DNA from 2 places in the Novibacillus thermophilus genome. Region 1 is predicted to be linked to the other one. Evidence: predicted binding sites of a transcription regulator. Region 1 holds the regulator's gene; the other holds the start of a gene.
The links. The regulator NrdR, encoded in region 1, represses ribonucleotide reductase genes. The targets are predictions, from matches to a motif close to AACACNATATATNGTGTT.

Region 1 (14,910 bases):
GTCATTTATTGCGGGATTGGGGAATATTTATGTGGACGAAGCTCTGTTTCAAGCTCGGTTACATCCGGAGCGCTCCGCGTCCAGCTTGAGTCGTGGGGAAATTCGCCGGTTACACGCTGCCATTCAAAAACGATCCGGAAGGCGATTGAGGCCGGTGGTGCTTCGGTGCGCTCGTACGTCAACGGGGCGGGAGAAATGGGCATGTTCCAGTTGCAAATTAGCGTTTACGGCCGACAGGGCGAACCGTGTCCCGTTTGCGGCAACTCGATTCAACGCATCGTCGTTGCCGGACGCGGCACCCACATCTGCGGCCATTGCCAAAGGACATAACGCCGTCCATCTTGAAACGATAGGCTACCATGCTTGCGCGTCATCACAGCAGGTGGCATTTCCACTGTGGATGCCGCAACGCGGCATGGGACTCTTTACGCGGCAGTCCGTTTGCCCAAGTGTCGGGGTAAACGGTACTGTAGGTAGCCGTTCTCGAGCGAGGAGTAGTGATGTATATGCGTGTTGGCTTGACTGGGGGGATCGCCTCTGGGAAGAGCACGGTCTTGGACAGGTTTCAAGAGCTCGGGGCTTCCGTCGTCGACGCCGACGTCGTGGCCCGGGAAGTGGTGGAGCCGGGCACTGAAGGCTTAAGACAGATCATCGCGCACTTCGGTCGGGATTTTGTGCAGCCCGACGGCACCCTCGACCGTGCAAAATTGGGTCAGCTCATTTTCCGAGACGAGAAAGAAAGAACAAAGCTGAACAACATACTGCATCCGATCATCAACGGGCGCATGCGGCAACAGATGGCGCACTTTGAAAAGGAAAAACCGGACACACCCGTTATCGCAGAGATCCCACTCTTAATCGAAAATAACCTCACACGCATGTTCGACCGGATCATCGTCGTGTACGTACCGGAACAAGTACAAGTGGAGCGTTTAATGAAACGAAACGGGCTGAAGGAAAGGGAAGCCAAGGAGCGATTGAAGGCCCAGATCCCTATAGAAGAAAAGAGGCAGTATGCCGATTTCATTGTGGACAACTCCGGGGACGTGGAGAATACGAGACGACAGGTGGATCGCATATGGGGAGCTTTACGCCGAGAAATGGGACAAGACGAACCATCTTCAAACGATCTTGGACATTAGTCGTCCTCTGTGGAGTGTGTCTGTTTCTCATTTTCCTGTTCATGCAGTCGGTGTTGGTCAAAAAGTTGATGTACCCGGTGAAGTACGAAGATGAAGTCCGCATTAGTTCTGAGGCGTTTGGCGTAGATCCTATCTCATCATGGCGATTATTCGAGTGGAAAGTAATTTTAACCCAGAGGTGAGCTCACACAAAGGAGCTTTCGGCCTGATGCAGCTCATGCCTGACACCGCCCGGTGGATGGTGGACGACGGGCACTTCGATTCACACTTTTTAGATCGGTTGGAAGAACCGGCGGTCAACATTCATATGGGTAGCTGGTACATCGGCCAGTTGCTGCGCCAGTTCGACGACAATCCGGTTGCGGCCATCGCTGCCTACAACGCTGGCCCAGGGCGAGTGGCAGAGTGGATAGAGGAAAATGAATGGGACGGGGACGTGCGGAATCTTGAGGATATCCCGTACGGGGAAACGCGGCACTACGTTCAGCGCGTGTTGTATTACTACAGGAAATATAAAGAAGTACACCCCGAAATTCAGAGCAACACGTCCTCATCTGTTGCCCTCACGGGAGAAGCATTTACGAATTTCAGCGGATAATGTTACACGTTAATGGCTAAATGTGATATACTAATTGCAGATAAAGAACGCTAACAGAGTGCAACATACAGGAAGGTGACCTGCATGACAGTTCGCGTGGCCATTAACGGGTTTGGCCGGATTGGAAGGGCGGTTTTTCGTCGGTTAGTCGAACAGGGAGAGGAAAACGTACAACTTGTAGGGGTTAATGCTGCGTATCCGCCGGAGACACTGGCGCACTTAGTTAAGTACGACACTGTCCACGGAACGTTTCGTTACAGTGTAGCGGCTGAAGATAACGCGTTGTCCGTCAACGGGCAACGGGTTTTGGTTGTCAACGAACGAGAACCGGAACGCTTGCCTTGGAAACGTTTCGGGGTCGACATCGTCATTGAGGCGACAGGGAAATTTCGTCACCGGGAGGAAGCGGAGCGGCACCTTGTGGCGGGTGCAAAAAAAGTGATCATAACGGCTCCGGGGAAGGCGGAGGACCTCACAGTCGTCATGGGAGTGAACGAACACTGGTACGACGGTGAAAAACACCACGTCGTGTCGAACGCGTCTTGTACGACGAACTGTCTCGCCCCACTCATGAAGGTGCTTCACGATTCGTTTGGGGTTGAACACGTGATGATGACGACGGTTCACTCGTTTACGAGTGACCAAAAAAGCTTGGACAATCCGCATAAAGATTTGCGCCGGGCCCGCGCTGCTTCCCAAGCGATTGTCCCCACGACGACGGGCGCAGCGGAGGCAGTGGCAAAGGTCATACCTGAGTTAGAAGGGCGTCTGACGGGGTTGGCGTTAAGAGTACCGACACCAAACGTGTCCATCGTCGATGCGGTCGTCGACCTGTCCCGTGACGCGGAGCTTGAGGGCATCATCGAGGCTTACAAAGAGGCGGGAACGACCCACATGCGCGGCATTGTCGATGTGTGTGACGTCCCCCTCGTTTCAGTCGACTTTGTCGGGAACCCCCATTCCGCCATCGTGGATACAGGGGCGTGTTCCATGTTGGGTAACCGAAAAGTCAAGCTGTTGGCCTGGTACGACAATGAATGGGGGTATTCCTGCCGTATCGTCGATCTCGTCCACTACATGGCCGATCAAATGGAGCACCGCGTTTCTGAACCTGAACGTCAAATGGTGTATTCCTCATAAACAGCGGCATTATCATGAATTAACCGGGGCGGTTGGAAGCTGCCCCGGTTTTTTGGTCGGAGGTGCCGCCGGTAGTGGGCGTCTGTCTCAATACTCTCCCAACACCGACTGGGCAATGTTCATCGAGTGGTCGCCGATCCGTTCCAAATTGCTGATAAAATCTAAGAACGCAACCCCCGCATTCCCCGTGCAATGCCCGTTGTTTAAGCGAGCGATATGGGACTTCCGGAACTTTCGTTCCATCTTGTCAATTTTTTCCTCGTTCTGAATAACTTTTTGGGCTAACTCTGTGTCATTCTGTTTCAGTGCCTCGATGGCCATACCGAACGTGTCCAGCGTTAAAGCGTACATTTCCTGCAACTCAGCAAAGGCTTCATCTGAAAAGACGATCTTGTGCCGTTTCTTATAGTTTCCTAATTCGACAACGTTCGTCGCGTGATCTCCGACGCGTTCAATGTCGTTAATCGTCTGCATTAACAGCGTATGCCGGTTCGATTCAGCAGCGGAAAAAGTGCTAGACGATATTTGCGTCAAATAGTCCGAAATTTTCTTTTCCAAGTCGTTAATGACTTCTTCCCGCTGCATCACCAATTCCGAGTCTCTCGACTTGCCGTGGAAGAAGTAGTCGGCGGCGTTATTCAACGCTTTGAAGGAGAGGTGTGCCATGCGGTCCAGCTCTTTCGCCGCTTGTCCCAAGGCGACAGAAGGGTTGTTTAAAAGACGGGTGTCCAAGTTTTTGGCACCGTATTCGATGATTTCTTCTTCTCCGCGAATGACTTTCGTGACGATGTAGGCGAGAACACCGATAAACGGAAGCTGGATCAATGTGTTCGTGAAGTTGAAGATACCGTGGGCGTACGCGATTTGCATCCGGATGTCCGCTCCGGTCATCTCTCCCAACCAGGTGACGAGGGGATAGAACAACGGTAGAGCCAATATAAAGATGATCGTACCGATGACGTTAAATAAGACGTGGGAAAGGGCAGCGCGCCTAGCGGCGAGAGAGGCGCCGAGGGAGGCGAGTACCGCGGTAATCGTCGTTCCGATGTTGTCCCCGAACAAAATGGGAAGCGCCGTGCGCAACGCCACGCCACCGTCGTCGGCCAACTGCTGCAACACGCCGATGGTGGCGCTGCTGCTCTGGACGATGACTGTAAAGACGGTTCCCACCAGAACGCCGAGTATGGGGTTTTGTCCCAATTCCACCATCAGATCTTGAAAAAGAGACAAATCTTTTAGCGGCTTTAAGCCAGTCCCCATCGTTTGCAGTCCGTAAAACAGCATGCCGAAGCCGAAAATGATTTGTCCGATATTGCGTATGTGTTCGTATTTGAAAAAGAAGAGGAGTACCGCCCCTAGGGCAATAATCGGCAACGCGTAATCCTCAATTTTCAGTCCAATGATGAACGCGGTCACCGTCGTCCCGATGTTCGCTCCCATGATGACGCCGATGGCCTGACGCAGAGTCATCAAACCGGCGTTCACAAACCCGACCACCAACACCGTTGTACCGGAGCTGGATTGAATGAGGACGGTCGTCAAAATACCGGCGATCACGCCCATCACGGGATTTGTCGTCAACCGGTCGAGAATGAGGCGCAGACGATCTCCTGCCGCCTTTTCCAGTCCGTCTCCCATGTACTTGATCCCAAACAGAAAAATGCCTAACCCGCCCAAAAAGAGGAAGAGCGTTTCTTGAACGGATATGCCCTCCATCGCATGTCCTCCTGTTGTCTCGTCCGTTTTATGAAACCGAAGACCATTATACAGCAAGTGGGACAAGGATGAAACTGTCTCTTGTTTGGAGTTCGGGCGTATTCTTTGAGTTATCCGGTTATGGACAAACTGTAGAGGAATGGCTGCGTTTGCTGTACAATAAAAAGTAAGACAAATTGGTGAAAATGGATGTGTGATGGAGTGCGATGTCCGTATTGTGATCACACCGGTACGCGCGTTTTGGACTCCCGTCCCGCTCATGAAGGGAAGTCTATTCGCCGCCGGCGGGAGTGTGAAGCGTGCAGCCGGCGATTTACGACATTTGAAACGGTAGAAGAAAAGCCGCTCATCGTCATTAAAAAAGACGGATCACGGGAAGAGTTTAACCGGGACAAGTTGCTGAGAGGACTGGTGCGGGCCTGCGAGAAGCGCCCTGTCCCCTATGAAGAATTGGAGAACCTCGTGTCCCGCATTGAGCGGGACCTGCAGGGAACGACGGAACAGGAAGTCTCCAGCCGCGACATCGGGGAGATGGCCATGGAAGGGCTGTACCACCTGGACGAAGTGGCGTACGTTCGCTTTGCTTCCGTGTACCGTCAGTTCAAAGACATCAACGTGTTCGTTAAAGAATTGGAAGAGCTGCTCAAGAAGCCGACTCCATTTCAAAAAAAGTAATATCCACTTCTGGCGCCGTGCTATAATGGTAGGACACTTCAACAAGTCACTTGGTTTGACCGGAGGTTTGCACGGATGAACCAGACATGGCGAGAACTGAGCCCGAACGACAGTTGGTCCGTCGTAACGGAACGGCCCCTTGAGACAGCTGCAGTCGGTGTGCTCGTCCATTTGTACCAGCCGATTATCGGTACAGATTCCGTCAGCTTGTACATGACGTTGTGCGTGCAAGGCGGAGCTTATGCGGGGAGCCAGTCTCCGCCTTGTACGCACCGTTTTCTGATGAACTTGTTGTCCCTCCCGCTGGATCAAGTGCTGGAAGCGAGGCGCCGTCTGGAAGGCGTCGGGCTGTTAAAGACGTACGAGCGCCGAGAAGAACTGGGTCGGTCTTTTCAGTATGAAGTCATTCCGCCGTTGGAACCGCGCGCGTTTTTTCAGACGGATGTGTTGAGCATCACGTTGATGAACCGTTTGGGAAAAGAGCGTTTCCGCCAGGTGCGGGAACGGTTCTGCCCCGAAAGGATCAGGGAGAGGGACGGTTTCGAGAATGTAACAAAAAAGTTTAACGACGTGTTTACGAGTATCACGGCGTCTGAGTTGACGGTGCGAGATGAAAGCGAGTATCAGCCGCTTTTAGCTGAACTTGAGACAGCTTCTGCCAGTGAAGCGGAGCGAGGCCCTTCGTTTGACGGTGATGAGCTGGATTGGGATTTTCTGAAAGCACAGGCGTCTCCCGTCGGCTCTATCGACCACTTGACGGAAGAGGACCGGGATCAGATTCGTCAGTGGGCGTTTTTTTACCAGTTAGACGTCGTCGCACTGGGCAAGGCTCTGCAAAACCCCGTATTGTACGACGAGCGAAACGAACTCCAATTGGAGGAATTGCATTCGTACATCAAACAGGAATACCGCTACCGTCACGGACACCCCCCGGACATTCGCCAAGTGAACGCACAGCGGCGCACCCCAAGTGGGCGTGAGACGGAGGGCGATCCTTCCGAAAGCGTGGAAGAAAAGCACCGCCGCTGGCTGGCCAAGCTGTCGCCGCTGGAACTGTTGGAACGGTACCAGCGCGGCGGAAAAGTGCCGGAGGCGGACGTCCAGTTGGTGGAAGAACTCGTCGAAACGTACGGCCTTCCCTTCGCCGTCGTCAACGTGCTCATTGAATACGTCCTGTTGACGAACGATTACAAGTTGCCGCGGTCGCTCGTGGAGAAGATGGCTGGGCACTGGAAGCGTGCCAACGTTCAAACCGTCGAGGAAGCGCAAGAACTCGCGTTGAAACAGCTGTACCGGCGTGAACGCCCGAAGTCGACCGAAATAAAGAATCAAAAACGGAGGACTGCTCAAAGACAAAATCGCGCAAAGTCAGACGGTGCGAAGAAACCGCCAGTGGAATCAGAGGAAAGCCGGCGAAAACGGCAAGTGAGATTCGAGCAACTCCTTGGAAAGTTGCAGCAGGCGCGATCGAGAGGAGAGTAGGGCGATGGATGCCTTTCGGCAAACGATCAAATCCGTGTTACAAGAAGTGTCCAAACAAGCGGTTGTCGATCCGGAAAAGAGGGTTGAACAACTGTTGGCAAAACCGAGAATGCGCCGTTTTCAGCGGGAACATCCCGAGCTGGAGAAAGGCGCGTACCTTCGGTCGTTAAACCGGTTGGACCAGTATATTCGCGAGTGGGATCACTGCGACCGTTGTCCCGGGCTTGAAAACTGCCCCAACCTCGTCCGGGGCCACCGCCCGTTCCTCGTTCCTTACGCCGGCTACATCGACCTCCGTCTCAGTCCGTGCCCGTTACAGCGCCAGATGGAGGAGAAGAAGCGCCGCACAAACAAAATTCGCAGCCACTACATACCGAACGACGTGTTGAACGTCACCTTTGAAAAACTGGAGCTCGACGCCACGAGAGAAGAGGCGATATTTGCTGCCATGGCGTTCGCTGCCGAATACCGCCCGGGAGAGAAGCGAAAAGGGCTGTACCTCTACGGCGATTTTGGCGTCGGCAAAAGCTGTATCGCCGGGGCCATGGCGCAGGAGTTGGCAATGCGCGACATTTCCGTTTACATGGTGTACGTCCCCGAGTTTTTCCGGGAGTTGAAAGAATCCATTCAGGAAGGTTCTTCACACCAAAAAGTAGAAGAGTTGAAACGAGTATCCGTCCTCATCTTGGACGACATCGGAGCCGAAGGGGTGTCTCCTTGGTTGCGAGATGAAGTGTTGGGAAGTATTTTACAGTACCGTGTGTCCCACAATCTCCCGACTGTTTACACTTCCAACTTCACGTATGACGAACTGGAAGAACATCTCGCCTATTCGCAAAAAAACGGTTTTGAAGCTGTCAAGGCAGGGCGCATCATGGAGCGAATCAGACACGAGACTGAGGCCTATCACGTTGGCGGGCCAAACCGCCGTACGGCTGAACGCTAGTCTCACATCTTTGACATTTTCATTTACGTATGGCACGTTTTCTCTGGTTGGGGAAGTTTTTATTTTATATGAATTCGAGAGAGGAGAAGTGATATGAAAATTTTTGCCGTGTTGTTGCCGATGCGTGATGAAGAAAAAAGTAACGTGTATCGTCCGCAACACCTCGATTACCTCGCTAAATTGCGAGAGGAGGGCAAAATTTTGGCGAACGGACGTTTCACCGACGGCGCAGGGGGACTCGTCATTTACCGGGCCGACTCGTATGACACGGTCAAAGCATACGTCGAGAACGATCCGTACGTCGTTCACGGGGCGCGGACGTATCACATTCACGAATGGGAAATGGTGACAGGCCGGGGTCCGTTGCAAAACTAGCTCGCGGGGAGGAGTTCGATGGACCGGTGGGAGCCGTTGTTACGAGGTGACATCGGCAAAATGGCAATGATGGTGACGCTGCTCTCGGACGGTCGCGAGGAAAAAGAACTGGTGCAGGCCGTCAGGAGGCGCGGGTATTTAATTGTCACTGGCAAGGTCGGGTCCATGGACCCGCAGAAAGTCGTTGGCTCTATTGAATCGTCAGTAAAACGTCAAGCCCTTATTGACTCCGATCTGTACCGCGAAGAGCACGCGTTGTACCACGCCATGATGGAGGCGCTCCTCGGAATCAGCCGGGGGCAGATTTCGTTCGGCAGCGTATTGCGCACCGTAGGGTTGCGTTACACGGTGTTAAGAGGGCTGAAGTCTCCCAATGCCAAGGAAGAAAAGGATTGGATTGCCGTCGCGATGTACGGAACCATCGGGGCTCCGGCTAAAGGGGCGGAACACGAGGTCATGGGCCTTGGGATTAATCACATTTAAACGACAGCCCGCTGCCATCGTCGAGGCAGCGGGCTTCGTCCAGATCGAGCTATCAGTTATCGCTCTGCACGGTCGGTTGGTGCGAACCGATCGGATAGCTCTCACCAGCAAACGCTACGGCAGGAAGCGATAACAGTGCCAAAACGACAAATCCGAGCAACGTTTTTTTCAACATCTTAAATTATCCCTCCCTTAACGTACTCTTTTTCCAATGCGTACAGTTCACCCATGTACTTCAAAAATTTCTCATTGTCCGTATGCTCGTGTAACTGGGCTAACAGGACAGTGGCCTCTTTATGTTCTTTCGAAAACCCGTGCTTCTTCGCCAGGTCAAAAGCTTTTTCCAACACTTCCTGGGCGCTGTCTTTTTCCTCAAGTTCCATGTAAATGTCCGCCAACATCAGCAGCGCTTCGCTTAAATACTTGTGGTTGGCTGTTTTTTCCGCCAGTTCCACCGCCTGGTGCAAGTCCTCTTTTCCTTTTTGAAAGAGGCCGCGTTTAACTGAAATTTGACCGAGGAACATAAAGGTGCGAATCAAATACTCGCTGGAAAGGTGCTTATGCTTTATGGACAGTGACGTTTTAAAACACTGTTCAGCCATGTCGTAGTTCTCCGTGAGGAAGTAATTCTCTCCTAAGTTGTTCCACAAAATCCCGGTTAATTTCGGATCGTTGGTCAAATGTAAAAACTTTTGGGCCTCTTTTAGTGTGTCGATGGCATCTTCTACATTGTAGTAGTTTTGTTGAATGATCGCTTTTAAAATGTATATGGAAATGAGGCTGTAGTAGTCGTTGTTTTCCTGGGCAATCGACATCGCTTCCACCGTTAGCCCGTAAGCTTGGTTCGCTTTGCCGATGCGTTCGTAGTACAGTGCGAGGTTGTGGAGCTGGCGACCTTTCAAGTAAGGGCGTTCGCCGTTCGGGTTGAACGTTTTGAGCGCCTGCTTCGTGTACCGAATGGCGGCATTAAAATTGTTTTGATAATAGGAAATGTAACCTAAATTTCCGTATGCCTCCGAGATTAAGTTTGTTTCCTCAGGAACGTGCAACTCTTTTGCGCGGCGAATGACATTGTGAAATTCCCATTCGGCCCGGTCGTATTTTTTTTGGTACATAAAATTTTTCCCGCGGAAAAACGTGAGGCGGCACAGGTGGGTCGGGTTCCCTTTTTTTCTTTCCTCGTGTTCCAACGCTTTCAAGCGGCTTTCCGCCTCGTCGTAACAGTGATTCAAGATGAGTGAATTGATCTGGTCCAATTTAATTTCGAAAAAGTCTTCTAACTCCTCCTCTTCTTGAGCCACCTCTTTCAGTTCATCCAAACTCAGTCCGAGCCGGTTCAACAGATAGTCCAGTTTATCTTGTGAGATGTGACGCGTCACGCCCCGTTCAATGTTGCTAATGGTCGGGACAGACAGTTGCGGACCAGCCAGATCCTGCAGAGTCAATCCCATTTCTTTCCTCTTGCGACGTATGAGTTCTCCAATGTGTTGTTCCACCGCATAATCTCCCCCGTATTCGTTACTTTCCCGAACAATTTCAAACATTCTACACGTTATTATAATGAATTGTAGTGTTTTCGTAAATAAAAATTTTACATACAAGGGGAAATTGTTCGAGAATTTTACATCGATTACCTCTCATTTGTACAGAAGAGCAACAAGACAGATTTTCTAGAACAGACGGGTCGCGGCGTTACCCGAAAGCCGTAATCTGCCTTTTGCCATCAATATATGGGGATGGAACGCTGCATATTACTGGTGATTCAGCAAAAATTGCGACTGGGATTGTTTATATTTTGTCACACTGTTCCCACTTCCGTTATGCTAAAATAGCGAATATGGATTGAGAGGAGGATGGAAGATGCGGAGAGTTGCCATTATTCTAATTTTGACATTCGTACTGGCGACGCCGGCGTTGGCGGCGAGTCAAGAAGCTTCACAAGAGCAGGCGGCGGCTTGGGATAAAGTCGTATTGGACTATTATGACGGGAAGTACGGAGCCTCCGAGGAGTACGATCAAGACTATGTCAACATCAGCGACTGGGTGATCCTTGATGTGGATTCTTCTGAACTGGAGGCACAAGTCCGAGAAGAAATAGCCGTGAAGGAACAAGAACTGGCAGAAATTGAGCGACAAGTGGGCGAATTACAAGAGCGTTACGACTACTTTCACAGTCTCATGCAAAGCGTAGAGGACGAGGATTACAAAAAAGAGTTGGAGTCCCTTGTCCAAGACGCGGAGAAAGCTTTGAACGACGCCCAGAAAGAAGCCGAAAGCATACAGAGTGAGATTCAGGGCTTACAAGAAGAAGAGTACTTAACTCAAGTAGCAGTCGCAAAGGCCGAAATTAAATTCGGCGGCAACGTGCTCGGCACGATGACTCAGCGCGAGGACTTGTTTGTCAACCCTGAAAACGGTGAAATGATGGACGCAGCGACAGCGAAAGAGTACGCAGAAGTTAGCGAATATCTCAGTGAGCAGCCGCAAGTGGACCAACAAACGTATCACCACGAAACGGTCGGTTTGTTCTTTCTCGTCATTGGTTTGGGCGGCTGGTGGTTAGTCAACCGAAAACTTTAACACTGCCTTGACTCGAGGGGAAAATCTCGTTACAATACGGAAAACGCGACATCGTGAAACGGCGATGACAAGGCTACGAGTGTGAAGGGATGCCGGTTGCAAGAGAGAAGGCCCTTGGCTGGAAGGCCTTTAACGCGGCGCTCGCACTTACCTCCTTTGAGCTGCAGCGGGGAACGCGGTCGACGTCAGTAACCGCTGCCGGTTTTTTCGCCGTTATGCCGGTGAAGGGTTTACCGGATGGGCTGTTCCGGTAAACTGAATGAGGGTGGAACCACGACGCAGACGCTCGTCCCTTTTGGCGGACGGGCGTTTTTAGTTTTAAAAAATAGAATCATGTCGAGAGGTGATCTTGTTGAGCATTCACGTAACCCTGCCGGACGGTTCTGTCAAAGCGTTTGAATCCAGCGTGACAGTGGAGGACGTTGCCGCATCAATCAGTCCAATCCTTAAGAAGCAGGCCGTTGCCGGGAAAGTCGACGACCGCGTCGTCGATTTAAACCGGGAGATCGAAAAAGACGCCACCGTCAAAATTTTGACCTTGAAAGACGAAGAAGGGCTGGAAGTGTACCGCCACAGTACGGCACACTTGATGGCGCAGGCGATTAAGCGGCTGTATCCAGACGTGAAACTGGGCATCGGTCCGGTGATTGAAGACGGGTTCTACTACGACGTAGATTTGCCCGAAAGCTTAACGCCAGAGGATCTGCCGGAAATTGAAAGAGAGATGCAAAACATCGTGAAAGAGGACTTGCCCATTGAGCGGCAAGTCGTCTCGCGGGAAGAAGCTATTCAGCTGTACGAAGAGGTGGGAGATCCCTATAAATTGGAGCTCATTCGCGATTTGCCGGACGATGCCGTCATTACGATATACAGACAAGGGGAGTTTTTTGATCTCTGCCGCGGCCCCCACTTGCCGTCAACCGGCCGGATCAAAGCGTTTAAACTGTTGAGCATTGCCGGCGCGTACTGGCGCGGGGACAGCGATAACCAAATGCTGCAGCGCATATACGGGACAGCCTGGCCGAAGAAATCCGAGTTGGACGCATACTTAAAGCGGTTGGAAGAGGCGAAGAAACGCGACCACCGCAAGCTCGGCAAGCAGTTGGGCATTTTTACGCTGTCGGAAAAAGTCGGGCAAGGCTTGCCGCTGTGGTTGCCGAACGGTGCCAAGATTAGGCGCACGATTGAACGGTATATCGTCGATCTGGAAGAACGGCTGGGGTACCACCACGTGTACACGCCCCACTTGGCCAGCGTGGAGTTGTACAAAACGTCTGGACACTGGGACCATTACCGGGACGATATGTACCCGCCTATGAAAATAGATAATGAAGAACTGGTCTTGCGTCCGATGAACTGCCCGCACCACATGATGATTTACCGCAACGAATTGCGCAGCTACCGCGATCTCCCTTTGCGAATCGCTGAACTGGGAACGATGCACCGCTACGAAATGTCAGGGGCGCTGGCGGGGTTGCAGCGCGTGCGGGCGATGACGCTCAACGACGCTCACATCTTCTGTCGACCCGAACAGCTGAAGTCCGAGTTTAAACGGGTCGTAGAACTCATCCAGCACGTATACAAAGACTTCGGGATCGAAGACTACTACTTTCGCCTGTCGTACCGCGATCCGGAAGATACGGAGAAGTACGTGCAAAACGACGACATGTGGGAAAAGGCCCAGACGACACTGAAAGAGACGATGGACGAGATGGACCTTGAGTACGTGGAAGCGGAAGGGGAAGCGGCCTTTTACGGACCGAAGTTGGACGTGCAGGTGAGAACAGCTTTAGGCAAAGATGAAACGCTGTCGACCGTTCAGTTGGATTTCCACTTCCCGGACAAATTTGATTTGGAGTATATCGGGGAAGACGGACAAGCCCACAGGCCGGTTGTTATTCACCGGGGCGTCGTCAGTACGATGGAGCGGTTTGTCGCCTTCCTCCTCGAATACTATGCGGGAAACCTCCCGGTGTGGCTGTCGCCAGAGCAAGTGCGGGTCATTCCGGTTGCCGATCAGTTTTTGGACTACGGACGGGAAGTGGAATCCGCCTTGCAATCTAAGGGAATTCGAGCCAGTGTCGACAGCCGGAACGAGAAGATGGGGTACAAAATTCGCGAGGCGCAGTTGCAGAAAATCCCCTACATGCTTGTCGTCGGGGGGAAAGAGGCCCAAAACCGCACCGTTTCGGTCCGGGAGAGAGCTAAAGGCGATCAAGGGGCAGTCTCGATCGAAGCGTTTGTCGATCAAGTGCTCCAACAGATTGAAAACTACACATGACGTGCGTTCTAGGTGTTGACACTCCTCCCGGGATATGCTAATGTGTACGAGTAACACCATATCAGCTTTCCAATGCAAGCAGAAGCGCCCCGCTTCTCACCTGATCGACGCCGTTTTCGCGGTAGTTGGCAGGTCTCAGACAGACGGAAGAGTAGACGTCGATGTTGGCTGGACGTGAAGTGCGGGCATTTTGTCCGCACTTTTGTTTTCGTAAACGAAATGGGTACACTAACCCCGGAGGTGACAAATATTAGCAAAGACATGCCGGTCAATGAGGGCATACGGGCAAGGGAAGTGCGCTTAATCGGACCTAACGGCGACCAGTTAGGCATTAAGAAACTGCGTGAAGCGCTGCAGTTGGCACAAGAGGCCAATCTCGACCTCGTGAACGTCGCCCCTAACGCCAAGCCGCCTGTGTGCCGCATTATGGATTATGGGAAGTACCGTTACGAACAGAGCAAGCGGGAAAAAGAAGCGCGGAAAAAGCAAAAAGTGATCACCGTCAAAGAAGTGCGCCTCAGCTCGAGCATTGAGGAACACGATTTGCAGACGAAACTCCGCAATGTAAAGAAGTTTTTGAAGAAAGGCGACAAAGTCAAGTGTTCCATTCGCTTTCGCGGGCGGGAGATCACGCACCAGGACATCGGCCGGGAGTTGTTGAACCGCATTGCCGAGGAAGTGAAAGACGAAGCCGAGGTGGAGCGCCGTCCGAAGTTAGAAGGACGGAGCATGGTCATGATTTTAACACCTGTCTCGAAGCGGGAAAAGCATTGAACGAAATGACACCGAAAACATGGAGGACCGAAAATGCCTAAAATGAAAACACACCGCGGCGCAGCCAAGCGCTTCGGTAAAACCGGAAAAGGCAAAATTAAGCGGACGAAAGCTTATCACAACCACAACTTAGGGCATAAAACGATGAAGCAGAAGCGCCGTTTGCGCTCGTCGACCATCATGGCAAAAGGTGACGTCAAGCGCATCAAGCAGCTGATTGCCAACAAATAACGCATTGCACGCGAGGAGGGAACGACAGTGGCTAGAGTAAAAGGCGGTCCAGTGACTCGCCGTAGACGCAAAAAAGTGCTAAAGCTGGCAAAAGGGTATTACGGTGCCAAACATAAATTGTTTAAAACGGCAAAACAGCAAGTCATGAAGTCGTACATGTACGCTTACCGCGACCGTCGCCGCCGCAAGCGGGACTTTCGCAAACTGTGGATTGCGCGCATCAATGCGGCTGCCCGTCTGAACGGACTGTCATATAACAAGTTCATGCACGGATTGAAAGCGGCCGGGGTGGAAATTAACCGGAAAATGCTTGCCGATCTCGCCGTCCACGATGAAAAAGCTTTTTCGGAGCTGGTGAACCTGGCAAAATCGAAAGTGAATGCCTAAATCGCATGACAAGTGTTCGACGCAAGTTCTGTCCAGAGAAACACTTTGGACAGAACTTTTTTGTATCGGTTAATGACAGAACGGCTCATTTGCGTTAAAC
Region 2 (14,910 bases), 1.5 Mb from region 1:
TTCAATGGTGAGACCCGTACGAAAATCGTTCGTGGATATCACAACGCATCCTCCTTTAAAATGGTCCTGTACCGTCTACACGATGACAAGTTCTTTTTCACTCCGTGTCAGTCGTTTGCAACCGGACCCCGTGATCACGACGTCGTCTTCAATGCGCACGCCGCCCAAATCGGGAATGTAGATGCCGGGCTCAACGGTCACGACCATGCCCGGTTGCAGAACGGTTTCACTCTTGTGTGAAAGGAGCGGCCCCTCGTGCACGTCTAAGCCAATTCCGTGTCCTGTACTGTGGCCGAAATTGTCGCCGTACCCTCTTTCCGCAATGTAGTGGCGGGCGAGTGCGTCGGCTTCTCGTCCGGTCATTCCCGGCCGGAGGCCTTGGAGCACACGTTCTTGCGCCTTGAGGACAATATCGTAAATGTTCCGTTGTTTTGCGCTCGGTTCGCCGACGACGACAGTCCGCGTCATGTCCGAGCAGTATCCTTCGTACACCGCGCCGAAGTCCAGTGTGACGAAGTCGCCCTGCTCCAGCTTTTTTCCGCTCGCCACCCCATGGGGCAGTGCCGAACGCTTGCCGGAGGCCACAATGATGTCAAACGAAGACGACTGGGCACCTAGCTTGCGCATGACAAACTCCAGCTCGAACATCACGTCCCGCTCAGTGACACCTTCCCGAATGAACGATAGGATGTGCTCGTACGTTCGGTCAGCGATCTCGGCAGCTTTTTGCAAAATGGCCAGTTCCCGTTCGTCTTTGATCTGGCGCAAGCGTTCGACGACCTGATCCGACGGCTTTAATGCCGTGCCTTTAAGCTCTTGCTCTAGCTCTCGAAATTGCGCAACCGTTAAGTGGTGCTCTTCGTACGCGAGAGATCGGATCTCCAAACGGGCACACTGTTCGGCAACCGTTTGCCAAATTGTCCCTTTATGCTGGACGATGTGGAAATGCGGCGCCTGTTCTCGGGCTTGAGTCACGTAGCGAAAATCTGTTATGAGCAGGGCGCGGTCCCGGGTGACCAGGGCAAAGCCGGAAGTCCCAGTGAAACCCGTCACGTAGCGGCGATTTACGGCGTCAGACACCAAGAGGGCGTCGATATTTTCTTTGTGCATGAAGTGCCGCAGTCTCTCCAGCCGCTTCATCGCGCATTCACCTTGCGTTCTACAGCTTTTTTTATGGCGTACAGTCCGAGTTCGTAGCTGTCGTAACCAAAACCGGCAATCTGGCCGATGACGGCTGGGGCGAGAACAGACATACGGCGAAACGGTTCCCGAGCGTGAATGTTCGAAAGGTGAATCTCGATGGCCGGGACGTCGACAGCGCGCAGTGCGTCGTGAATCGCATAACTGTAGTGGGTGTACGCCCCGGCGTTCAGCAGTATGTAGTCATAGCGTTCGTCCGCCTGATGAATGTATTCGACGATTTCCCCTTCGCTGTTGCTCTGGAACGCGTGAACCTTCAAGCCCCACATTTTCCCTACTTCTTTCAATCGGGCGTTCATTTCCTCGAGCGTCATGCGGCCGTAAATACCCGGTTCCCGTTTACCCAACATATTCAAGTTCGGACCGTGTAAAACGAGTACTTCTATCACCTGTACTCCCCCTTTTTCTCCCCTGCCATTTTATCACATTCACACCGTAAATCCTATTGGCGCCGCTTTTTGCACAAATTGTTTCATTTGGAGGATAAGGTTTCCGTTGCCTATGAATACTATGTACATGCTCCGTCTTTCAGCTGCGAACGACTTAAGGAGATCAAAACATGCGGATATTGTCAACCTTTTTGCTTTCGTTATGCCTCGTTCTAACAACCGGCTACAGTGCGCCTCCCCAAGGCGTTCCCCGGGATACGGGGGACTCGACGTCTAACCGCTACATCTTGATCGACTTATGGAAACGGCAACTGTTCCTGTACGAAGGAGACCGTGTCGTGAAACAGTACCCAGTCGCCCCTGGACGTGAACAGCATCCGAGCCCGATCGGCGAATGGGTGATTACGTACAAGTCGACAGACTGGGGCGGAGGATTCGGGACACGCTGGCTCGGATTAAATGTGCCGTGGGGGATTTACGGGATCCACGGCACGAACTTGCCACACACAATTGGCCAAGATGCGAGTCACGGGTGTTTTCGCATGTTTAACGAACACGTTGAAGAACTGTTTTCCCTCGTGAACACCGGCACACTTGTCATCGTAGACGGCCCTCTTCCCAGGCGCGACGAGTGGGCGCTCAAAACCCTTGTCCGAGGGGACAAAGGTTCCGATGTGTTGCTCGTACAAAACCGGTTGCGGGCTTCCGGCTACTACGAAGGACCCGTCGACGGCATATTCGGATACGGGTTGGAAGCGGCGGTCAAGCGCTGGCAACGAGATATGAACTGGGAAGTGACCGCGCAAATCAGTTGGCGAGAGTACTTGGAGCTGGGGTTAGTCGAGTAGCGCGATATGGCACTTTAGAGCGACTTGCGATACAATACAATTGTGATTACCGGATATGAAAACGGGGACAATGACAGTAAACCCGCTCACACAACCGGCCGGAATGGGGGTATCGCCATGTTCTACCGAAACAGCTGGATGTACCTCATGGTTGCTTTGATCGCTGTAGGAGTGTTCGCCGGGTTCGCCCGCAATCCGGGGGCGTCCTCCTGCCCCTCGCCGTTTTCGGGATCGTTTTCTACCTGTACAAATTTCCGCCGAAGTGGCTTTTGCGATGGGCTGGACGGCCTCACTCCGCATCGAGAGACGAACACAAAAAGTATCAAAAAGCGCTGCGCACGGGCAAACACCGGCAAAACCAAAGGGGAAAACTGGCAAAACGCAAACGGCGCAAACATTACCCGTTCCAAGTGATAGACGGGCACAAGAAAGGTTGGCATCCGCGCCGCAAAAGTCAGTAAACGGAAGCCTAAGGCAGCTTGTTCTGTCTCCTGTTGATCGTCACAACTACCTTGCCGTGGAAGTTCTTTAAATACTGCTGAAAATCCCATTGCCGGAAAAATTTCTCGGCTGCTTTTTTTCCCGCGTCAAAGAGAGCCGCGCTCTTTTCCGGGGTGATGTGAAAATCGGTCGACTTTACACCTAATGAAGGGACGAGAATTGTACGCACTTTGTCTTGCTCTTCTAAGTGTCTTGTGTCGTGCGCGTCCATCATGGTTTGGAAAAGGGCCCGAAAGAGAGAGAACGGCCCTCGTATCTCATGTGGCGCGGCCTCTCCATCTTCGGACACGAGGCGAAAGCCGAACGTCGGCCATTTGGGTGCTTCTTCATCAAACAGCCACAACGGAAAATTGCTCAACACACCGCCGTCGACCATGTAATTGCGCTTCGGTTCGGATCGGCTGTAAAGCACAATCGGATCGAAGAAAAAGGGAATCCCGCAACTCATCCGCACTGCCCGGGCCACCGGCAAGTCGACTGCCGACAGTCCATACAACTTCAAATCTTCAGGTAGTACCACCAGTCTCCCCCGGGTGATGTCGGAAACGACGATTTGCAATGTGCCGGCTTTTAAATCGGCAAACGTGTGGACCCCTTTCTGACGCAGCAAGTCATCCAGCCACCTCTCGATTTCTTTCCCCGAGTAAAGCCCTTTTTTTATCCACAACCGCGCCACGGGTCCGATATAAGGCAATAAGTGCCACGCTCCTGGTTCTGTAAACAGGGTGTAGTCCAACTCTTCGATCACGCGACGGATCTCCTCAGCCGTATACCCTGCCGCTACTAACGACGCAATAATCGCTCCTGCCGACGTTCCCGCCATCCGTCTCCACCGGTAGCCGCGCTGTTCGGCGACGGTCAGTGCCCCGACCAATCCAATCGCTTTTACGCCTCCCCCTTGAAAGACAGCGTTTGCCCACAACGGCACCACCTCCATCTCCCTTTGTGTATATCGTATGATGCAGTTTCACAAAAAAACCTGCCATCGTGACGATCGCAGGTTTTTTACCGACTGTCTCCTCTATTTTTTTCTTCCATTTCCGCTTCTTCCGCTTCGTCGGCAGCTTTGAGCATATGTAAATCCTCAATCCTCTTCGGGTCGTCGCGGAAGTACTCTACCAAGTATTCCAAGCACGTAATGGCATCCCAGCTCAAGTGGTGTTCGATGCCTTCTACGTCTGAATAGATGAGGTCCTCATCCACGCCAATGATGCGAAGGAACTCTTCTAACAGCTCATGCCGATCCACCAAGCGTTTGCCCATTTTTTTGCCTTTCGGGGTTAAAATGAGACCGCGGTATTTTTCGTACACTAAATACTTTTTTTCATCCAGTTTTTGCACCATTTTCGTCACCGAAGACGGATGCACGTCCAAGTGTTCGGCAATGTCTGAAACGCGGGCGTACCCTTTGTCTTCTATCAGTTGATAGATGCGCTCCAAATAGTCTTCCATGCTTGGTGTCGGCATCTCGACTTCCTCCTCTACTTTCGTTCGTCCTTTTCATCCGTCCACTCTATCATAACACAGTCGAGACCTGTCATCGGACTCGCAACAGGTTAAAATTCAAATAATCACACGAGACGAGGCGCAGTTCAATTCCGTCCACTTCACCGTTAATCGCAGTTCGGTGCGCGTTTCCGTGCAGGTGACCGTAAAGGCATAACTCGACGTCGTACTGTTTCAACACGTGAAAAAAGTCGCTGTCCGGAGCGTAAGTCGTAAGCGGTGGGTAATGCAACATGGCGATGACCGGTCTTTCGGGGTGATCTTTCCGCGCACTTTCCAGGGCGAGGTTGAGGCGCCCCACTTGACGGTCGTGTATTTTGCGGTCATACGTTTCATCCCAGTCGGCATCTTGTGGCAGTATCCACCCCCGCGTTGCAACCACTACATAGTCTCCCACCAGTGTGTAGTCTCCGTCAATCCACTCCATACTTTCAGGAAGGACGCTGCGAATTTTCTTTTTAGTCGTCACGTAGTAGCAGTGGTTGCCCGGTGACATCACTTTCCGGCCAGGAAGCTGGTGAATCCAGCGAAAGTCGTGGACAGCTTGCTCCAGCTTCATGGCCCAGCTGATGTCTCCGGGAATGAGCACGGTGTCGTTTTCGGATACGCTTTGCAACCAATTATCCCGAATTTTGTCAAAGTGACGCTCCCACCCGCAAAATACGTCCATGGGTTTGTATTGGTCTTTCTCCGCGTCGATGTCGTACAAGGTGACGTCTTTATTAAACGACAAGTGTAAATCGGCTATGGCGAATATACGCATATTTTATATCTCCCGCAGTGACATCGTCCATTATATTGTGACCGAAACAGTCCTCTCGCGCAACTTTTTCTGCCATTTATGCTCTACGGATCCCAGTTCTCCTGTCATTTTTCTGCGTGGAATGCGGAAGCTGTCTCCACAATGGAAAGAAGTGGTGCAGGATGTGTAGTATGAAAAGGCGCCTCCCCTAAAGGAAGCGCCCGTACAAAAGCCGATCTTACGAACAACCTGTCGTCGAACCGCAGTCGAGGCAGACGTAACACGTCCCGCTTTGCTTCGTCATGCCGCCGCACTCAGTGCAGATGGGAGCGCCGTTGCTCGCCACTTTCGCACTGTTCAACTTTGGCTCGGCAAGCTGGGGTAAGGTTGGTTTGTCCGCCGATTGTTCCATCTCCCTTTGAGTTGCCGTTTGTTTGACATCGGCAGTTCGATTTTTTCTCTCCTGCTGTTTCAACTTGTTTTGGTAGTAGCGGAGCTCTTCATCGGCTGGCGGCACTTGAACAAAGTCTTTTCGGCCTAAATACTCCATGCCGATCATCCGGAACACGTAGTCGACGACGGAAGTGGCCATCTTAATGTTCGGGTGATCTACTACACCGGCCGGCTCAAACCGCGTAAAGGTGAAGGCGTCGACGTATTTTTCAAGGGGAACGCCGTGCTGCAGGCCGAGTGACACGGCTACAGCAAAAGCGTCCAACATCCCGCGCATCGTCGTCCCCGCTTTGTGCATGTCAATGAACAGTTCCCCCAGGGAGCCGTCTTCGTATTCACCTGTTCGCACAAAAATTTTCTGCCCCGCTATGCGTGCTTCCTGGGTGAACCCTTCCCGCTGACGCGGTAGCCGGCGCCGTTCGCTTGTCGCATGCCCTTTGGCGATGAACTCCCTGTACTCGCCAGAAGTGGCCGCAGGTTGGACTGTTTCCGCTCCTTGGATATCTGTTTCCACTGCCGTGTCGGTTTCTTTTGTCTCATTTTTATCTCCCTTGCTGTTGAGCGGTTGGGAACTTTTCGAACCGTCCCGGTAAATGGAGATCGCTTTTAAGCCGTACTTCCAGCTTTCCCAGTAAGCGTGCTGAATGTCCTTTCGTGTTGCGTGTTCTGGCATGTTGATCGTCTTGGAAATGGCACCGCTCAAAAACGGCTGGGCAGCGGCCATCATCCGAATGTGCCCCATGTAGTGGATGTAACGGGTTCCGTGTTTGCCGCATTTGTTCGCTGTGTCGAATACGGGATAGTGCTCTTCCTTCAAGTGCGGAGCGCCTTCCGTCGTCAGCATACCGCAAATGACGTCGTTCGCTTCGTCGATCTGCTCTTGCGTAAAGCCGAGTGCCTTCAACAAGTCAAACTCTGGGGATTGGTATTGTTCCGGCGTAAACCCTAAGCGGGACAAACACTCTTCCCCGAGTGTCGACACATTAAACGCGTAAGGCAGTTCGAACACTGTTGGAAGGGCGTCTTCCACTTTCTTGATGTCATCGTCTGTAAAGCCAATGTTTTTGAGCGACTCCCGGTTGATGTGAGGAGCGCCGTCTAACGAGAGAGTCCCGGTTACGTAAGTCAAAATGTCTTCAATTTGCTTCTCGTTGTAACCCAAGTTTTTCAAGGCCGGGCGGATGGATTGGTTGGCGATTTTGAAGTAACCGCCGCCGGCCAGCTTTTTAAATTTGACCAGGGCAAAATCCGGTTCGACACCTGTCGTGTCGCAATCCATCAACAGCCCGATGGTGCCGGTCGGCGCCAGCACTGTGACTTGCGCGTTGCGGTATCCGTATTGTTCCCCTAACTCCAACGCTTTGTCCCAGCTCGTACGGGCCGCCGCGAGCAAATCTTTCGGACAGTGTTCTTCACTGATGCCGAGTGGTTTGATCGTCAGCCCTTCGTACTCGTCTTCCGGAGCATCGTAACTGGCGCGGCGGTGGTTGCGAATAACCCGCAGCATGTGCTCCCTGTTGTGTTTGTACGCTTTGAACGGGCCGAGCTCCTTCGCCATTTCAGCCGACGTGGCGTAAGCTGTACCGGTCATGATCGCTGTGACGGCTCCCGTAATGGCCAATGCCTCCTTCGAATCGTACGGGATGCCGGACACCATTAACACCGTCCCGATATTCGCGTAGCCGAGCCCGAGTGTCCGGAATTCGTAAGACAGCCTCGCGATTTCTTTGGACGGAAACTGGGCCATCAGCACCGAGATTTCCAGCACGATCGTCCATAACCGGACACTGTGTTCCAGTCCGTCTATATCGAACTGGCGGCGTTCGGCGTCAAAAAATTTCAGCAAGTTGAGGGACGCGAGGTTACACGCCGTATTGTCCAAAAACATGTACTCCGAACACGGGTTGGACGCGTTGATGCGGTTGTGCTTGGCACCAAGTTGACCGTCACTTCCGGCTGGACACGTGTGCCATTCGTTAATCGTATCGTCACACTGGATTCCGGGGTCCGCACACTCCCAGGCCGCATCGGCGATTTGATCCCACAGATCGCGGGCCCGCAGTTCTTTGCTGACCTTGCCGTCAGTGCGGCGAATCAGCTTCCACGTCCCATCTTCTTCTACCGCTTTAAAGAACGCATTCGGGACGCGCACCGAGTTGTTGGAGTTCTGTCCGGACACCGTTTCGTACGCCTCTCCGTTAAACGACGGATCGTACCCGGCTTCAATGAGCGCCCGCACCTTCTTTTCTTCGTTCGCCTTCCAGTTAATGAATTCCTCGACGTCCGGATGGTCCAAATCGAGACAGACCATCTTCGCCGCCCGCCTCGTCGTTCCGCCGGACTTAATGGCGCCGGCGGCGCGGTCGCCGATTTTCAAAAAGGAGAGCAGTCCGGACGAACTCCCACCGCCGGACAGCGGTTCCCCTTTGCCGCGGATGTTGGAGAAGTTCGTCCCCGTTCCGCTGCCGTACTTGAACAGGCGCGCTTCCCGCACCCACAGATCCATAATGCCGCCTTCGTTCACGAGGTCGTCTTCGATGGATTGGATGAAGCAAGCGTGGGGCTGTGGACGTGTATACGCATCTTTACCCTGTTTTATCTCTTCCGTCTCAGGGTCCACGTAGTAGTGGCCTTGTGACTTCCCGGTAATATTGTAAGCGTAAGCGAGCCCAGTGTTGAACCACTGCGGCGAGTTGGGCGCAGCCATCTGGTGAAGCATCATGTACACGAGCTCATCGTAAAAGGCCTGTGCGTCCTCTTTTGTATCAAAATAGCCGTACCGTTCCCCCCAGTCCCGCCAGCATCCCGCTAAACGGTGGACAACCTGCTTAACGCTTCTCTCGGGTCCTGTGACCGGCTTCCCGTTCTCGTCCAAAATCGGTTCGCCGTTTTCATCAGTTTGCGGCACTCCGGCCTTTCGGAAGTACTTAGAAATCATAATGTCAGCCGCGACTTGCGACCAATGTTTCGGCACTTCTGCCCCTTTCATTTCAAACACGACAGATCCGTCTGGATTCGTAATGCGCGAATCCCTCAGCGTATATTCCACTGATGCAAAGGGATCTTCTCCCGGCTTTGTATAGTAGCGTTTAATCTTCAAGGTGAGTCCTCCTCGTTGCCGAGTGTCGCGCACTCAGCACTATATATATGTAATTTTCATTATAACACTACTATATATAGTGTAAATACCGTTGTAAATCGCCCAATTCGTCTCCTTTCTCACTATTTTCTCCCCCTTAGCTTGTCCAAACCCTGCCGTACACTTTATTCCTCATTTTTTGACGGCTTGCATTTTTGGCGCTGATCAAGTATTGACGTGGGGCGTGGACGTGATAGGATATCATCGGTTGAAACTTTTGGCCGATTTCTGCACACTAATGCTATGACACTGAATAAAGGAGACGGAAAGATGCTTGTATTGGTAAACGACCAGATCAAGAGCCGGGAAGACGTCCGAATTGACTTAGAAGACCGCGGTTACCAGTTCGGAGACGGGATTTACGAAGTCATTAGCGTGTACAACGGGCAACCGTTCCTCATGGATCAACACATGCAACGCCTTGAGCGCAGCGCCCGCGAATTAATGCTGGACCTCCCTGTGTCAATAGGACGACTAAAAGAGAAGGTTCAAGCGTTAATCGAGCAAGAAGGGCGGAGCACGTGCAGCGTGTACCTTCAAGTGACCCGCGGAGCGGCGCCGCGCCGCCATCCGTTTCCAACCTCCGCGACACCCGTGCTCACCGGCTACATCATGGATAGCAACCCGCCACGCGACTTGCACGCCGAGGGGATTCGCGCCATCACGACAGACGATATCCGCTGGCTCCGCTGTGACATCAAAAGCCTAAACCTGCTGGGAAGTGTGTTGGCAAAGCAAAAAGCAGTAGAACAAGGGTGTCAAGAAGCCATTCTACACCGGAGCGACACCGTTACGGAAGGCAGTTCGACAAACGTATTCATCGTCAAAAACGGAACACTCTATACGCACCCGGCCAACCATCTCATCCTACACGGCATCACCCGTCACGCAGCGATCCAGCTAGCCGAAAAATTAAATACGAACGTCAAGGAGACGCCGTTCAAGCGCGAAGACCTGTATGAAGCGGACGAAGTGTTTGTCACCGGCACGTCCATCGAAATCTGTCCCGTCACCCACGTGGACAACCGCGCCATCGGGAACGGCCAACCCGGCGACGTGACGAAGCAGTTGCAACGAGCTTTTTATGATCTCATAGTGGAAGAGACAGCGATGAAAGCTGAATGAGCCACCGCAAAGCGCCTGTCCCCCTTGTGGGAGACAAGCGCTTTTTGTTGCGGGACGACTTGAGCCGAACAGGTTATTCCAGGTGTATGCCCGACCCATGGCGCGGACTGCTTCATTCAGGCTCCTCGACTGCTCCCATGAACAACAGCGTTCCCGTTTCACGGTCTTGAATGGTGAAGAAAAACGGACGGTCCACCCTCATAGTAAAGGAGTCGACAGGAGCGGACACAATCCCCACTTCAACCGAAGTCGCACCGGATGCTTCTGCTCCTTCTTCGTTCACTTCGATAAACGTTTTGTGTTTCACCTGTTTAATAAAGGCATTCTCGTCTGGGGCAGCTGACAAGTCAACCATCCGGTGAAAATTGGCTCGCTGTTCGTCGAACGCTATTTCCATGCCCATGGCTTTTAACGCCTCGTTTAATGTTGTTTCGTACGTTAACTGAAAGCGCGGAAGTTGAATTGTGCCAGACATCTTTTCAAACTCAGTCGACCATTTCGCCCAGTTCTCAACGTTGAGTTGTGCGTAAAACGCTTCCGAGCTCGATCGATCTTCAGGAAGGTAGATCGTCATGCTGAATAGCCCACTGCCGTAAGGCAGCTCTACAGCTTGAAATCCGTTGCCTGCGTAATATGCGTACTCTCCCGACTGGGACATCATCGGGACTCGCTTTGTTTCCCCGTCTCGCAAGTAAAAATCGGCGTCTACTGTGCCCGCCGGATCAAAAGGATTTGTCCACTTCCCTTTAAAATAAAGGGCATTCATTAGGAAGAGGAACGTTTCCGGATCGATGCTGTCTACTATATCTTCAATTTTGCCGTTCGTTTCCTCTCGCACCCACTCGTTGATGACGTGAGGCGCTTGAGGATGGTCAAAATCGAGTTCTGTCACCTGCGCATTGTAAAATTTTCCCACTTGCCGTATAAAATCCGGTCGAAACGGCGTCCCTTCTCGGCCCCAAAGAGCGTTGGCGACATTGAGCTCCACATCGGAATCCGTTCGTTCGACTACGCTGTGTAACGCAGCCTGGGAGCGGTTCACGTCTTCCATACTGAGATCTCGCACGTGTAAGACTTCTGCCATGGCATCCTTCGTCTCTTCTGCCGCCCCGTTATACGTCATGGACAGAGCGGTGGCGACACTGAATGGAGAAATAAACGTATTGGGCCCGGCATCTTCAAGCCTCACGTTCGCAAACAGTTCAAACGCAAACCGGTTGTTTGCCGCGAGCACGCGTTCTGCTGCGTCTTCAGCTCCGTAAGCCGTTTCATCCTTTTCATTAGGTGGAACGTTCGGATTGCCATTCTCCGTACCGCAGCCAGAAGCAAACAACAAAGCCACTCCGACAACGGTCGTCAACACGTATCCCACGTGACGACGTATCATCGCACATACACCGTCCTTCCTGATCCTCTTGTCTCCTTACGTTAGACGAGCGGGAAGCCCAGGTGTTTCACTCCGTTGTCAGTTGAAAAAATGCTAATGACGTGATAGATTAGATCACAATCAACACAAAAGTCGCTTTCTCTCCGACAGAGTGGAACCAAGCCCGGGAGGTATTCGTTCAGAATATGCCGGGTTTTTCGTATGGATGAACGTTTATATATTGCGAGGGATGCCGCCATGCATCACGCCCAAACACCAAAGGAAAAAGTCGCTCTACTCTTCAAGATATTTTGGCCGATCATGGTGACCCAAGTTGGCTTGTATGCGATGAACTTAGTGGGCACGATGATGGCCGGCCGTTCGGGTACAGACGATCTAGCCGGCGTAGCCATAGGGTCGAGCATTTGGATGCCCGTTTTTACTGGAATGAACGGGATTTTAATGGCGGTTACCCCCATTGTTTCCCAGTTGCTAGGCAGTGGACAGCGCCACAAAATCGGCGAGTCGGTGACCCAGTCGCTTTATTTGTCCGTCCTGCTCTCGGTCATCGTCTTGGTAGTGGGAGCTGTATTTCTCGAACCGCTCTTGTCGCTCATGGTGCTTGAACCAAATGTTCACCACATCACTAAGCACTTCTTAATCGGGCTGTCCTTCGGCATTGTCCCGCTGTTCGCGGCCAATGTCCTCCGTTATTTTTTTGACGCACAAGGTTATACACACATTATGATGGCGATCATGCTCTTAGTTGTTCCAGTCAACGTCGTGCTCAACTATTTTTTCATTTTTGGCAAATTCGGTTTTCCAGCTCTCGGCGGGATCGGTGTCGGGTATGCGACGGCTGCCACTTATTGGTTTATCTTTATCATTTGTGTCATCATCACCTTTAAAGTGAAAAACATGCGCACGTATCACCTATTCGTCAAGTGGTTTTCCCCCTCGCTCAAGACGTGGAGAGAGCAGCTCCGGATCGGTGTTCCAATGGGGCTTTCCGTCTTTTTTGAATCGAGTATTTTTGCCGTCGTCACCCTGTTGGTCAGCACAATGTTCAGCACGGTGACGATCGCCGCCCATCAAGCGTCGATAAATTTCACGTCCCTGTTGTTCATGGTCCCTCTGAGTATCTCCATGGCGCTCACAATTGTCGTCGGTTTTGAAGCGGGAGGGAGACGTTTTGCCGACGCTAAACAGTACGCCCGCTTAGGTGTCACGTCGGCAATCGGCATGATGGCAATTTTTTCTCTTTTCCTGTACTTCTTCCGGGAACAGATCGCACACTTGTACTCTGACAATGGCGAAGTGGTGGATTTAGTGAAACAATTCCTTATTTTTGCTATCTTTTACCAGATGTCCGACGCAGCACAAGCATCGCTCCAAGGGGTGTTGCGCGGCTACAAGGACGTCACCATTCCGTTTGTGACCGCCCTCGCCTCGTATTGGGGGATCGGCATTCCAGTCGGATACGGGCTGGCTTCTTTCACCGACTGGGGGCCGTTCGGCTTTTGGATCGGGATTACCGCTGGATTGACGTGTGCAGCCCTCGGCTTTTTGTTGCGCCTGTTCATCATCCAAAAAAGGTGATAGGGTCGATAAGCCAATGTCAAACGCCTGTAAGAGCAGCATCGACACCGATCTGCGACAGTGAGGACGCGTGCTGCCTTTGCGATTGACGGGATAATCGTCCTTCTCCCTGGCTATGCTAACAGGTGAACAGAATTTAAAAAAGGAAGCGAAGTAGGATGATCCGCACCCTGTTTAAACGCTTTGCCGACACGCTCAACCACCTGATCATTTCTCTATTCGAATACGAGTACCAAGACGTTTTAGAATATGAAAACAGCAAAAAGAAAACGTGAAACACCCCGTTCCGTTTTTCGGAACGGGGCTGTGACAGGCAGAAGATGTACAAACATAACCGTTTTCTATCAGTCATCCCACGAAATCGTGATAATTTCACCGGTAAGAGCGTCAATCTCAATTCCTGCCTCTCCCGAATCCGTCTCGATCTCAAACTCATAAGTAATCACGTCGGATTCCATTTCTTTAATTGTTCCGGGCACTTCTCGCAAAGCAATTTCTGCTGCTTGATCAATACTGATCCGTATGGGTGAGGGGCTCTCCTCACTGTTTTCTGACGTCTTTCCATCAGAGCCAGATGTCTTATTGTGGTTTTCTTGTTCTTTCGTTCCGTCAGTTGTCCTTTTACTGACATCGTCATTTTGTGACGCTTGAGGCGATTTCTCCTTCAGGTTGACCACATCACCCGTGAATGCATCTAATGTCACTTCATATTCACCTTTCGGTCCTTTGAGTTCCGCTTCATAAACGAGCTTACCATTTTCCCGCTCCAGTTCTATTTTCTCTACCTCGCCCGGATATTTGTCTTGCACAATTTCCCTAATCTCTTTAGTCGTCAGCTGGCTGTTGTCAGATGAAGCCGTTATGTGCTGAATGCCCAATCCCGCCACACTGATAAGAACAGCCCCCACAATCACCGCGATCCACGTTTTATTGTTCATTTTTTACCTCCTCGTATAATAGTATTTGAACTTCGATTCACCCGTTTTTCCAGTTGATCCGGACAGCCGGAAATGGGTGATGAGAATTTCCAGATAAGATACAGGTTATCCCGAATTTCGAATGTGGATAACATCAGCTATTTCTAGCATTACCCACATGGAAACAAACAGTAAAAGTGGAAACTAAACTTGTCCTTTCGATGGGGTTTCTTGTTCTTGGGATACACTTTCCCCCTCCCCACACAAGCGGGCTCGGTTATTTCCATGGTATGAGTAAAATTATTGTGGGCAAAATTTAACCCCCTCATTTGTTGAGGGAACGTTAGAACGCTCAACAAATGAGGGGGCCACCAAGCGAAAGCGCGGTAGTTAATAAGCAAATAACATGAAAAAGAGGGTTACTCCTTGGTAGAATCTTAGTCAACCAAAACTAAATCACAAACAAAGGAGTAACCCCTCATGCAAAAGAATAACACAGTATATCCAAATTTAAAACAGATTGAGCAATTAGTTTGGAGGCAATTACAGGAAACCTTCTCAAAGGTCATGAAAACACTATTAGAGGACATGGACAAGCAGATTGCAGAAGAACGAGATAAAAAACGCTATCGACTCATTGATAAAAGAAAATATCATATAACTAGTCTCTTCGGAGAGATTGAATTAAATCGTAATTATTACCGTGACCGGGAGACAGGGGAATATGTTTTTCTCCTTGATCGTTATTTAGAGTTTGAGGATGCAGGTTCTTTTAGCCCATTGATTGAGGAGGTAGCTATTGAATTAGCTGTTCAGGGACCTTCCTATCGAAAAGCAGCCAGTACGTTAGAAACCCTTTTAGGCTATCGGGTTATTAGTCATGAGGCAATCCGTCAACACTTATTACAAGTTTCGAGTATTCCAAAAAAGCGTGAGCATGTACATCAACCTGTATTATTTGTAGAGGTCGATGGTTTGTTTGTAAAACGTCAAGGTAAACGAAAAAAGGGAAAAGAAGAGAAAATAGCCGCAGTTCATCAAGGCTGGGAAGTCAATGGGAAACGAGTAAGACTGAAGAATAAACGCCATTTCGTACATGAAGGGAACCAGCCATTTTGGGAGGCG

Region 2: B0W44_RS13180 (vitamin B12-dependent ribonucleotide reductase) is a predicted target of NrdR. The motif match lies at 8,806-8,823, and genes of this name have one in related genera.

Annotation. Positions count from the first base shown of each region.
Region 1 is NZ_CP019699.1:586,517-601,426, forward strand. Features, by position in the region: partial or broken gene mutM (DNA-formamidopyrimidine glycosylase) at 1-330, shown strand, start outside; gene coaE (dephospho-CoA kinase) at 555-1,142, shown strand; gene B0W44_RS02965 (lytic transglycosylase domain-containing protein) at 1,282-1,740, shown strand; gene gap (type I glyceraldehyde-3-phosphate dehydrogenase) at 1,825-2,880, shown strand; gene B0W44_RS02975 (Na/Pi cotransporter family protein) at 2,968-4,596, opposite strand; gene nrdR (transcriptional regulator NrdR) at 4,798-5,271, shown strand; gene B0W44_RS02985 (replication initiation and membrane attachment family protein) at 5,347-6,753, shown strand; gene dnaI (primosomal protein DnaI) at 6,758-7,699, shown strand; gene B0W44_RS02995 (YciI family protein) at 7,793-8,074, shown strand; gene B0W44_RS03000 (histidine utilization transcription antiterminator HutP) at 8,093-8,557, shown strand; gene B0W44_RS18860 (hypothetical protein) at 8,610-8,732, opposite strand; gene B0W44_RS03005 (helix-turn-helix domain-containing protein) at 8,734-10,053, opposite strand; gene B0W44_RS03010 (hypothetical protein) at 10,418-11,137, shown strand; gene thrS (threonine--tRNA ligase) at 11,490-13,418, shown strand; gene infC (translation initiation factor IF-3) at 13,638-14,192, shown strand; gene rpmI (50S ribosomal protein L35) at 14,226-14,423, shown strand; gene rplT (50S ribosomal protein L20) at 14,451-14,810, shown strand.
Region 2 is NZ_CP019699.1:2,725,749-2,740,658, reverse strand. Features, by position in the region: gene efp (elongation factor P) at 1-42, opposite strand, end outside; gene B0W44_RS13215 (M24 family metallopeptidase) at 76-1,140, opposite strand; gene aroQ (type II 3-dehydroquinate dehydratase) at 1,137-1,589, opposite strand; gene B0W44_RS13205 (L,D-transpeptidase family protein) at 1,760-2,437, shown strand; gene B0W44_RS18215 (hypothetical protein) at 2,707-2,898, shown strand; gene B0W44_RS13195 (patatin-like phospholipase family protein) at 2,907-3,866, opposite strand; gene mntR (transcriptional regulator MntR) at 3,944-4,405, opposite strand; gene B0W44_RS13185 (metallophosphoesterase) at 4,476-5,207, opposite strand; gene B0W44_RS13180 (vitamin B12-dependent ribonucleotide reductase) at 5,425-8,739, opposite strand; gene dat (D-amino-acid transaminase) at 9,049-9,903, shown strand; gene B0W44_RS13170 (serpin family protein) at 10,016-11,290, opposite strand; gene B0W44_RS13165 (MATE family efflux transporter) at 11,492-12,868, shown strand; gene B0W44_RS13160 (PepSY domain-containing protein) at 13,213-13,806, opposite strand; gene B0W44_RS13155 (ISLre2 family transposase) at 14,266-14,910, shown strand, end outside.